DNA from 2 places in the Dryocola baronae genome. Region 2 is predicted to be linked to the other one. Evidence: predicted binding sites of a transcription regulator. Region 2 holds the regulator's gene; the other holds the start of a gene.
What was found. The regulator PhoB, encoded in region 2, activates phosphate uptake and scavenging genes when phosphate is short. The targets are predictions, from matches to a motif close to CTGTCATAAAACTGNCNNAT.

Region 1 (4,821 bases), 190 kb from region 2:
GCCGGCACCACCCGAATATCCTCCATCCCAATCCCCAGCTTGCGCGGTTCATGGCCGAGAATATTGCCCTCGTTGGAGAGCTGCGGCTGCGGCGGAATAATTTCAAGCAGGCTGCTGCGTTCCGGGTTTTCGAAGTGCAGCGTGGTGGTGCTGAGCTGCTCGCCCAGGGTCAGCTCCTGCTGCTGGCTGCCGACCTTCACCGGCACCGCCTTGCCGACGTTTGGCCCGAAGGCTTTGGCGACGATCACCAGGTCGAATTTCTCCGGCAGCGGTTCGGCGTACTCAATCTTCACCGCCGGGGCCAGGTTGGCGTTCGACCAGCGGCCCCAGGCCTCCGGACGGGAAATGCCGCTGAACTGCTTCACGTTCTGCGGCGCGCCCGGCACGCTGAAGATAAAGCTGTCCGCGCTGTAGCGAATGGCGTTTTCATCGATTTTCAGCGTCGCCACGCTCTGGTTAAAGCGGTCTTTGTCGAGCTGCTCTTGGGCGAACGTCACCGGATGCTGCTCCTGCTCCGCCTCAATCAGGCGTACCGAAGGCCTGCCGCCGAGCTGGCCTTGCGACACGCACAGGCCGGTTGAGAGCGCAAGCTTAGGCTCCCACAGGCGCGCCATTTTGAAGCAGCGGTCGACCCAGATAAACTTATCTTTCGCTGAGAAATCAGCAAGCTGGTAGCGCAGCGGCGCGGAGTATTCGCTTTCCGGCAGCGGCTCGATTTTGTTGTCCGAAATACGCAGCAGCAGCGGCATTTTGAAGTGCGCCCCGGAGTAGCTGAAGGTGTTTTTCTTCTGGTCGATGGCGTATTCGGTGATGGTTTTCGGGAAGTTCCACAGGTCGATTACGTCCGGCTTCCACTCAACGATCTTCTCTTTGATATTCATGAATAAGGAAGACAGCGACTCGCCGGAAATACTGCTGCGGCCAAGTCCGATATAATTATCGCCGCCCAGAATATCCAGCACCGTTGCGCCGTTATCTAAAGTGCTGCGTTTTACCGGAATTAATTTCTGCTCCGGCTTATCGCCGCGAATAATAAAGAATAAATTATCGCGCTCCTGCTTATTGAGATATTTATAGGCCGTATTATTCATCGCCAGGTGGTCGGAAGAAACCACGATGACGGTATTTTTAAAATACGGTGACGCCTTAATCTTTTCTATTAGCGCGGCGATATGCTCCTGGCTACAGGCCACCGCGCTGAACGACTGATTCACCTTGCCGTCGAAGGTGTAGCTGCGGCGTTTGCAGGTTTTAGAGATAAAGCCGTCCGGATGATGGGTGTCTACCGTCAGCGTAAAGAGCGAGAAGCGCTTGTCGGCCTTCGATAGCTCAACGTACTTCTCGTACACCTCTTCGAGCACGGTATCGTCGTAGAAACCCCAGTTGTTTCTGTAGGTTGGGTCGGCGACCAGGCTTTTCAGCTCCTGGGCGCCGTACATGTGGTCAAAGCCGTGTGACTGCAAGAAGACGTCTTTGCCCGCAAAGCGCAGGTCCGCGCCCTGCATAAAGTAGTTTTCGTAGCCGGAGGCTTTGAGAATATCGCCGAGGCAGACGTTTTTCGGGAAGAAGCTCGACATGGAGGCCGACGAGTTGCCCTCAAACGGCGCAAACAGCGGAATGCCGCACTGGGAGGAAACCATCCCGGCAATGGTGTAGTCGGTGCCCGGCAGCTGGCCGGTATGGCTGAAGTCCATGCCGGAATCTTTCAGACCGGTTAATTCCGGCGCGAGATCCGGAAACAGCTCCGGCTGGAAATAGGTACGTTCAAGGCTTTCGCCGTAAATATAAACCAGGTTCAGCTTGGGATTATTAATGACGCCGTGCGGGACTTTATAATACGCGTCGAAATCGGAATCGCCTTTGCGGGTCTGAGACTTCACCAGCTCCGCGACCTGGCGGAACGCGGGGGACGCATCGACGGACGCCAGCGCCAGCACCACGGCCAGCAGGCTGTAGCCAAAATGATGCGGATGCCCTTTACGGCGGCGCAGCACCCACGTCAGCATGCCAAAGACCGCAACCAGCGCAACGAGCACGCCGAGCCCCGGCAGGACGTATTTACCGATGCCCGCGCCCGTCAGGCTGCTGGTCAGCGTATAAAGCACGGCGTCGTTGATGCCCTCTCCGGTGAAGTAGTTGCTGGCCACCAGCGTCACGTTCAGCACGATATACAGAGCCAAAACCACCAGAATAGAGCTAAACCACCAGATATTTCGCCCGGCTTTAACGGCATATACAGCGATGGCTGCCACAAACAACACGATTGAAAGCAATTCCGACAACTGCCTGATCCTCATTAAATTGGACGCCACCCGGCGCGACGCCCGGCCCAGAGAGATTCCGGGCGCTTAAATCTAGCGTCGAAGGCATAGCGTTGCAATTTGTCTGTCACAAAACTGTGCTGCATTGCGGAATTGTTCAATAACGGACGTAAATCGGAAAAATCTATCGCAGCCATCGTTACTACAATCGGCCGGAAGATTGACCGTGCCGCCGCTTCGATGCTGTAATTCCGGCGCTGTTATAATTTTTTAAAGTGGAATTGTAACGCGCAACATTAAGAGGCCACCCCGCAACGGGTGGCCTTTTTCTTTGCCGGTTATTCAGGTTGTAAGGTATGGCTTATTGATTCGATAAAACCTACCCATTAGAGATAAGCCTTCAAGTTCGGTACCTTTCTCCCATCGCAAAACGGAGGAAGTACAGATGTCTTTAATTAATACAAAAATCAAACCATTCAAAAACAGCGCTTTTAAAAACGGTGAGTTCATTGAAGTTACCGAGCAGGACGTAGAAGGCCGCTGGAGCGTTTTCTTCTTCTATCCAGCTGACTTTACCTTTGTATGCCCAACCGAACTGGGCGACGTGGCTGACCATTACGAAGAATTCCAGAAGCTGGGCGTAGATATCTACTCTGTGTCTACCGATACCCACTTCACCCATAAAGCATGGCACAGCAGCTCCGAAACCATCGCCAAAATCAAATATGCGATGATCGGCGACCCAACCGGCGCGTTGACCCGCAACTTCGAAAACATGCGTGAAGACGAAGGCCTGGCGGACCGCGGTACCTTTATCGTTGACCCACAGGGCATCATCCAGGCTATCGAAGTGACCGCTGAAGGCATTGGCCGTGACGCTTCTGACCTGCTGCGTAAAGTGAAAGCGGCTCAGTACGTTGCTTCTCACCCAGGCGAAGTTTGCCCGGCTAAATGGAAAGAAGGCGAAGCGACTCTGGCACCGTCATTGGACCTGGTCGGTAAAATCTAAGCAGTTTGTTTCCCAGGGCGGTTCTACCGCCCTTTTTTCAGAAGGTGGGTGGCGCTTCGCTTATCCACCCTACAACCGCTTTTTGTAGGTCGGGCAAGCGCAGCGCCTCCCGACATTAACTTGACGTTCAAGACGATAGCGACCTATTACGTTTTTGCCTTCAGGGAGAGACTCGTGCTCGATACCAACATGAAAACCCAACTCAAGGCCTACCTTGAGAGACTCACTAAACCTGTTGAGTTGATCGCCACTCTGGATGACGGTGCTAAGTCATCGGAGATTAAGGAACTGCTGGCAGAAATCGCTGAATTATCTGACAAAGTTTCCTTTAGCATTAATAACGACCTGCCGGTGCGCAAGCCGTCGTTTTTGATTACTAACCCAGGTTCCGACAAGGGCCCGCGCTTTGCCGGCTCCCCGCTCGGCCACGAATTTACTTCTCTGGTGCTGGCACTGTTACAGACCGGGGGACACCCGTCGAAAGAATCCCAGGATCTGCTCGATCAGATCCGCGACATCGACGGCGATTTCCATTTTGAAACCTACTATTCGCTGTCGTGCCACAACTGCCCGGACGTGGTGCAGGCGCTGAACCTGATGAGCGTGCTGAATCCGCGCATCACCCATACCGCCATTGACGGCGGCGTGTATCAGAATGAAATTCAGGAACGCAACGTGATGGGCGTTCCGGCGGTATTCCTGAACGGTAAAGAGTTCGGCCAGGGCCGCATGACGCTGGCTGAAATCGTCGGCAAAATTGACACCGGCGCGGAAAAACGCGCAGCACAAGCGTTGAACAAACGCGAAGCCTACGACGTGCTGATCGTCGGCAGCGGCCCTGCGGGCGCGGCGGCGGCGGTTTATGCGGCACGTAAAGGCATTCGTACCGGCCTGATGGGCGAGCGCTTTGGCGGCCAGGTGCTGGATACCGTTGATATCGAAAACTATATTTCCGTGCCGAAAACCGAAGGCCAGAAGCTGGCTGGCGCGCTGAAGGCCCACGTTGATGATTACGACGTGGACGTGATTGATACCCAGAGCGCAAGCAGGCTGATTCCGGCGGCGTCCGAAGGGGGTTTACACCAGATTCAGACCGCGTCCGGCGCTACCCTGAGCGCGCGCAGCATCATCATTGCCACCGGCGCAAAATGGCGCAACATGAACGTGCCGGGCGAAGACCAGTACCGCACCAAGGGCGTAACCTACTGCCCGCACTGCGACGGCCCGCTGTTTAAAGGCAAGCGCGTGGCGGTGATCGGCGGCGGCAACTCCGGCGTGGAGGCGGCAATCGATCTGGCAGGCCTGGTTGAGCACGTAACGCTGCTGGAATTTGCCCCAGAGATGAAGGCCGACCAGGTGCTGCAGAACAAACTGCGCAGCCTGAGCAACGTCGACGTCGTTCTGAACGCGCAAACGCTGGAAGTGAAAGGCGACGGCAGCAAGGTGACCGGCCTGCAGTATAAAGACCGCGTAACCGAAGCCGTGCACGACATCGCGCTGGCGGGGATTTTCGTGCAGATAGGCCTGCTGCCGAACACCAACTGGCTGGAA
Region 2 (4,821 bases):
TTATGGTGCATCATGCGGTCAAAACTTCGCCAGAAGACGCGTTTTGGTTAACGAGAGGGTAAAAAACGCGCAGCGGGAGAGAAATGGAAAGGGAGATTGACAGTTTTGGTCAATAAATGTTCAGCGCGCGTTAACCTGTTGGGCGAATAACGCAGGTCGGATAACGTAAGCCGAATACCGTAGGTCGGATAAGCGCCAGCGCCATCCGACGCAATCGTTGGACAGCGCAACTTCATTACTCCCCCGGCGCAATCAGCACCTTAGGTTGAATAACGTAGGTCGGATAAGCGCCAGCGCCATCCGACGCAATCGTTGGATAGCGCAACTTCATTACTCCCCCGGCGCAATCAGCACCTTAGGCTGAATAACGTAGGTCGGATAAGCGCCAGCGCCATCCGACGCAATCGTTGGATGGCGCTACTTCATTACTCCCCCGGCGCAATCAGCCGCTCGGGCAGCACAAAAGAAAACGTCGTCCCCTTGCCGAGCCTGCTTTCAATATCCAGCCGCGCCTCGTGATGGCTCAGGGCGTGTTTAACTATCGCCAGCCCCAGCCCGCTGCCGCCGGTCTGGCGAGAACGCGCTTTGTCCACGCGGTAGAAACGCTCGGTCAGGCGCGGAATGTGCTCCGCCGAAATGCCCGGCCCGTTGTCCGCCACGCTGAACTTCGCGCCCTGCGCCGTTTTGTGCCAGCTCACCGTAATGTGCGTGCCTTCCGGCGTGTGGTTTACCGCGTTGTAGACCAGGTTGGAGATGGCGCTGCGCAGCTGTTCTTCATTGCCGAACACGCGCAGCGACGGATCGACGTCAAACTGTAACGTCTGTTTCTGCTGGCTTAGCGTCTGCGCCTCGCGTTCCACGACGCGCAGCATCAGCGGTACGTCGATTTTTTCATTAAGCACCATCGCCGGCGCCGCCTCGATGCGCGAAAGCGTCAGCAGCTGCTTCACCAGCCCCTCCATGCGCGACGTCTGCTCGCGCATGGTGCCAAGCGCTTTATCCCGCAGCGGCCCTTCCAGGCTCTGGTCCTGCATCATCTCCAGGTAACCTTGCAGCACGGTTAAAGGCGTGCGCAGCTCGTGGCTGACGTTGGCAAAAAAGTTGCGCCGCGCGCCTTCCAGCTGGTGCATCTGCGTCACGTCGCGCGCGACCAGCAGCCACTGCTCGTCGCTGTAGGGCATCACGCGGAATTCCAGATGACGACCGTTATTCAGCACCAGCGTCAGCGGGCGAGTGAACTCTTTGGCGGTCAGATAGCGGGTAAATTCGGGGTAGCGCAGCAGGTTTAAAATATTCTGCCCGTTATCGTCCGGCCAGCGCAGGCCGAGATGCTGCTGCGCCAGGCCGTTGCACCAGAAAATCGTCCCTTCATGGGTAGTCAGCACCACCGCGTCCGGCAGGGATTCCGCCCCGCTGCGAAAGCGCTTAATCAGGCTGCCCAGCTCCTTGCGCCGCTTTTTATTGCGCAGCTGCATCTGATGCAGGCCGTAAAGCAGGGGTTCCCAGCTGCCGCGCCCCGGCGGCGGCGTCATGCTGCGGTCAACCCACAGCCACCAGGACAGGCGCAGTAAATTCCAGAAATGCCAGGCCAGCAGCGCAACAACCGCGCCGAGTAAAAACCAGGGAAGATGGCCGAAAATCAGCCCGAGGATGGCGGCCGGGATGCAGCAGAGCAGCAGCTCCAGCACCAGCCTTTTCCATGACAACCGTTCCAGCACGCGTCACACTCCTTTTGGGAAACTAAAAACGGGTCGAAAAGCGATAACCCGTGCCGCGTACCGTTTGTACCATGCGGTCGTGACCGCTCGTCTCCAGCGCCTTGCGCAAACGTCGGATATGCACGTCCACCGTGCGATCCTCAACGTACACATTGGTGCCCCACACGTGGTTAAGCAGCTGCTCGCGGCTGTAAACGCGCTCCGGGTGCGTCATAAAAAAGTGCAGTAGCTTGAATTCGGTCGGGCCCATATCGAGCGGGTTTTCGCCGGTCATCACGCGGTGCGAGGACGGGTCGAGGCTCAGCCCCTGCATTTCGATAACCTCTTCCACCGCCATCGGCGATATACGGCGCATCACGGCTTTGATACGCGCCACCAGCTCTTTAGGGGAAAACGGCTTGGTGATGTAGTCGTCGGCGCCCACCTCAAGGCCGCGCACGCGGTCTTCTTCTTCGCCACGGGCGGTCAACATCATTACGGGGATTTCACGGGTCAGCGCTTCGCGCTTGAGGTGTTTAATAAACTGAATGCCGGAACCGCCGGGTAGCATCCAGTCCAGCAGAATCAGGTCGGGGAAAGGCTCAATTAATAGATTTACCGCACTGTCATAGTCTTCTGCTTCTACCGGCTGAAAACCGTTTTGTTCGAGCACAAAGCTCACCATTTCGCGAATTGGAGCTTCATCTTCTACGACTAAAATGCGTCTTGCCATGATTTACCCTGTTGAAAAGAGGCCGACTCTTAGTGATTGTGCGCCAGTATGCGTCAGATTTGTTACAGATTTATGAAAAGTATGACGGCCAGATGACTCAACGTTTTTAATTATGACGTGTCGATGGGCCGTGGGCAGCGACTCCTTTATAATCCCCCTCACGCTTTTTTGCCACAGGACGGATTATGCGCATCATCCACACATCGGACTGGCACCTCGGTCAGAACTTTTACACCAAAAGCCGCGGGCCGGAACATCAGGCTTTCCTCGACTGGCTGCTGCAGGCTGTCGTTCTTCATAGCGTGGATGCGATAATCGTGGCGGGCGATATTTTTGATACCGGCTCGCCGCCGAGCTACGCCCGCGAGCTGTACAACCGTTTTGTGGTGCAGCTGCAAAGCACCGGCTGCCAGTTGGTGGTACTCGCCGGAAACCACGACTCCGTGGCGACGCTCAACGAATCCCGCGAGCTGCTCGCCTGCCTGAACGCCCGCGTTATCGCAAGCGTACGGCACGACGCCTGCGAACAAACTTTAGTCCTGAATAAGAAAGACGGCACGCCGGGCGCGATCCTCTGCCCGATCCCGTTCCTGCGCCCGCGCGACATTCAGAGCAGCCGGGCGGGGCTTAGCGGCCATGAAAAACAGCGCTCGCTGATGGAAGCCATCACCGAACATTATCAGCAGTGTCACGCCGCGGCCGTCGCCGCGCGCGGCGAGCAGAAGCTGCCGATCATCTCCACCGGGCATTTAACCACCGTCGGCGTCACCAAAACGGACGCGGTGCGCGACATCTATATCGGCACGCTCGACGCCTTCCCGGCGCAAAACTTCCCGCCCGCCGACTACATCGCGCTTGGGCATATCCATCGCGCCCAGCTTATCGGCGGCACGGAACACATTCGCTACAGCGGCTCCCCCATCCCGCTCAGCTTCGACGAAACCGGCAGGCCGAAAAGCGTTTACCTGGTTGAATTTGCCGACGGCGCTTTAAAAGAAGTGACCGCGCTCCCCGTTCCCGTCAGCCAGCCGCTGGCGGTGATAAAAGGCTCGCTCGCTGAAATCGAAAAGCAGCTGGAACAGTGGCGCGACGCGGCCCCGGAGCCAAAGGTCTGGCTGGATATCGAAATCGCCACCGACGAATACCTGCACGACATGCAGCGCCACATCCAGCAGCTCACCGAAAGCCTGCCCGTAGAGGTTGTGCTGCTGCGCCGCAGCCGCGAACAGCGCGAACGGGTCATCGCCCGCCAGCATAAAGAAACGCTGAGCGAGCTAACCGTGGAAGAGGTGTTTGAGCGCCGCCTGGCGCAGGAAGAAACAACCGAAGAACGCTCCCAGCGCCTGCGTACCCTGTTCGCACAGACCGTAGCAGGCCTGCACGACGCGGAGGAGCAAGCATGAAAATCCTCAGCCTGCGCCTGAAAAACCTCAACTCGCTGAAGGGCGAGTGGAAAATCGACTTTACCCAGGAGCCGTTCGCCAGCAACGGCCTGTTTGCCATTACCGGGCCAACCGGCGCGGGGAAAACCACGCTGCTGGACGCCATCTGCCTTGCGCTCTACCACAAAACGCCGCGCCTCAATACCCTTTCCCAGTCGCAGAACGACCTGATGACGCGCGACACCGCCGAGTGTCTGGCGGAGGTAGAGTTTGAAGTCAAAGGCGTGGCCTACCGCGCCTTCTGGAGCCAGAACCGCGCGCGCAACGCGGCGAACGGCAACCTCCAGGCCCCGCGCGTAGAGCTGGCCGAGGTCGAAACCGGCAAAATCGTCGCCGATAAGGTAAAAGACAAGCTCGACGCCACGGCCAAACTCACCGGCCTGGACTACGACCGCTTCACCCGCTCGATGATGCTCTCGCAGGGGCAGTTCGCGGCCTTTTTAAACGCCGATGCCAACGACCGCGCTTCGCTGCTCGAAGAGCTAACCGGCACCGAGATATACGGCACCGTCTCCGCCGCGGTGTTTGAAAATCACAAGAACGTGCGCGGCCAGCTTGAGAACCTACAGGCGCAGGCCGCAGGCGTCGCCCTGCTAGGTGAAGAGCAACAGCAGCAGCTTACGACAGGTTTGCAGGCGCTTACTCTGGAGGAGAAAACGCTGCTGGAAGAACAGCAGAAACTCCAGCAAAACCAGCAGTGGCTGAGCCAGCTGGCCCAGCTTACGGGCGGCCATCAGCAGGCAAAACAGGCGCTTAGCGCATCTGAACAGGCGCTGCAGGACGCGGCACCGTGGCTTGAAAAACTGACCCGCGCCCAGCCCGCAGAAAAGCTGCGCCCGCACTGGCAAAGCTTACAGGAGCATCAAAAAACGCTGCAAAGTACGCGGGCTAAGAGTGATGAAGTAAATGCTCGCTTACGGCAGGCAACCCAGCGCCGCCAGCAAATCCG

Region 1: the regulator PhoB is predicted to act here: its motif matches at 2,386-2,405, upstream of opgB (phosphatidylglycerol--membrane-oligosaccharide glycerophosphotransferase).

What each region holds. Positions count from the first base shown of each region.
Region 1 is NZ_JBINNY010000001.1:3,742,581-3,747,401, forward strand. It holds gene opgB (phosphatidylglycerol--membrane-oligosaccharide glycerophosphotransferase) at 1-2,297, opposite strand, end outside; gene ahpC (alkyl hydroperoxide reductase subunit C) at 2,707-3,270, shown strand; gene ahpF (alkyl hydroperoxide reductase subunit F) at 3,445-4,821, shown strand, end outside.
Region 2 is NZ_JBINNY010000001.1:3,932,419-3,937,239, forward strand. It holds gene phoR (phosphate regulon sensor histidine kinase PhoR) at 426-1,718, opposite strand; gene phoB (phosphate response regulator transcription factor PhoB) at 1,741-2,430, opposite strand; gene sbcD (exonuclease subunit SbcD) at 2,616-3,833, shown strand; gene sbcC (exonuclease subunit SbcC) at 3,830-4,821, shown strand, end outside.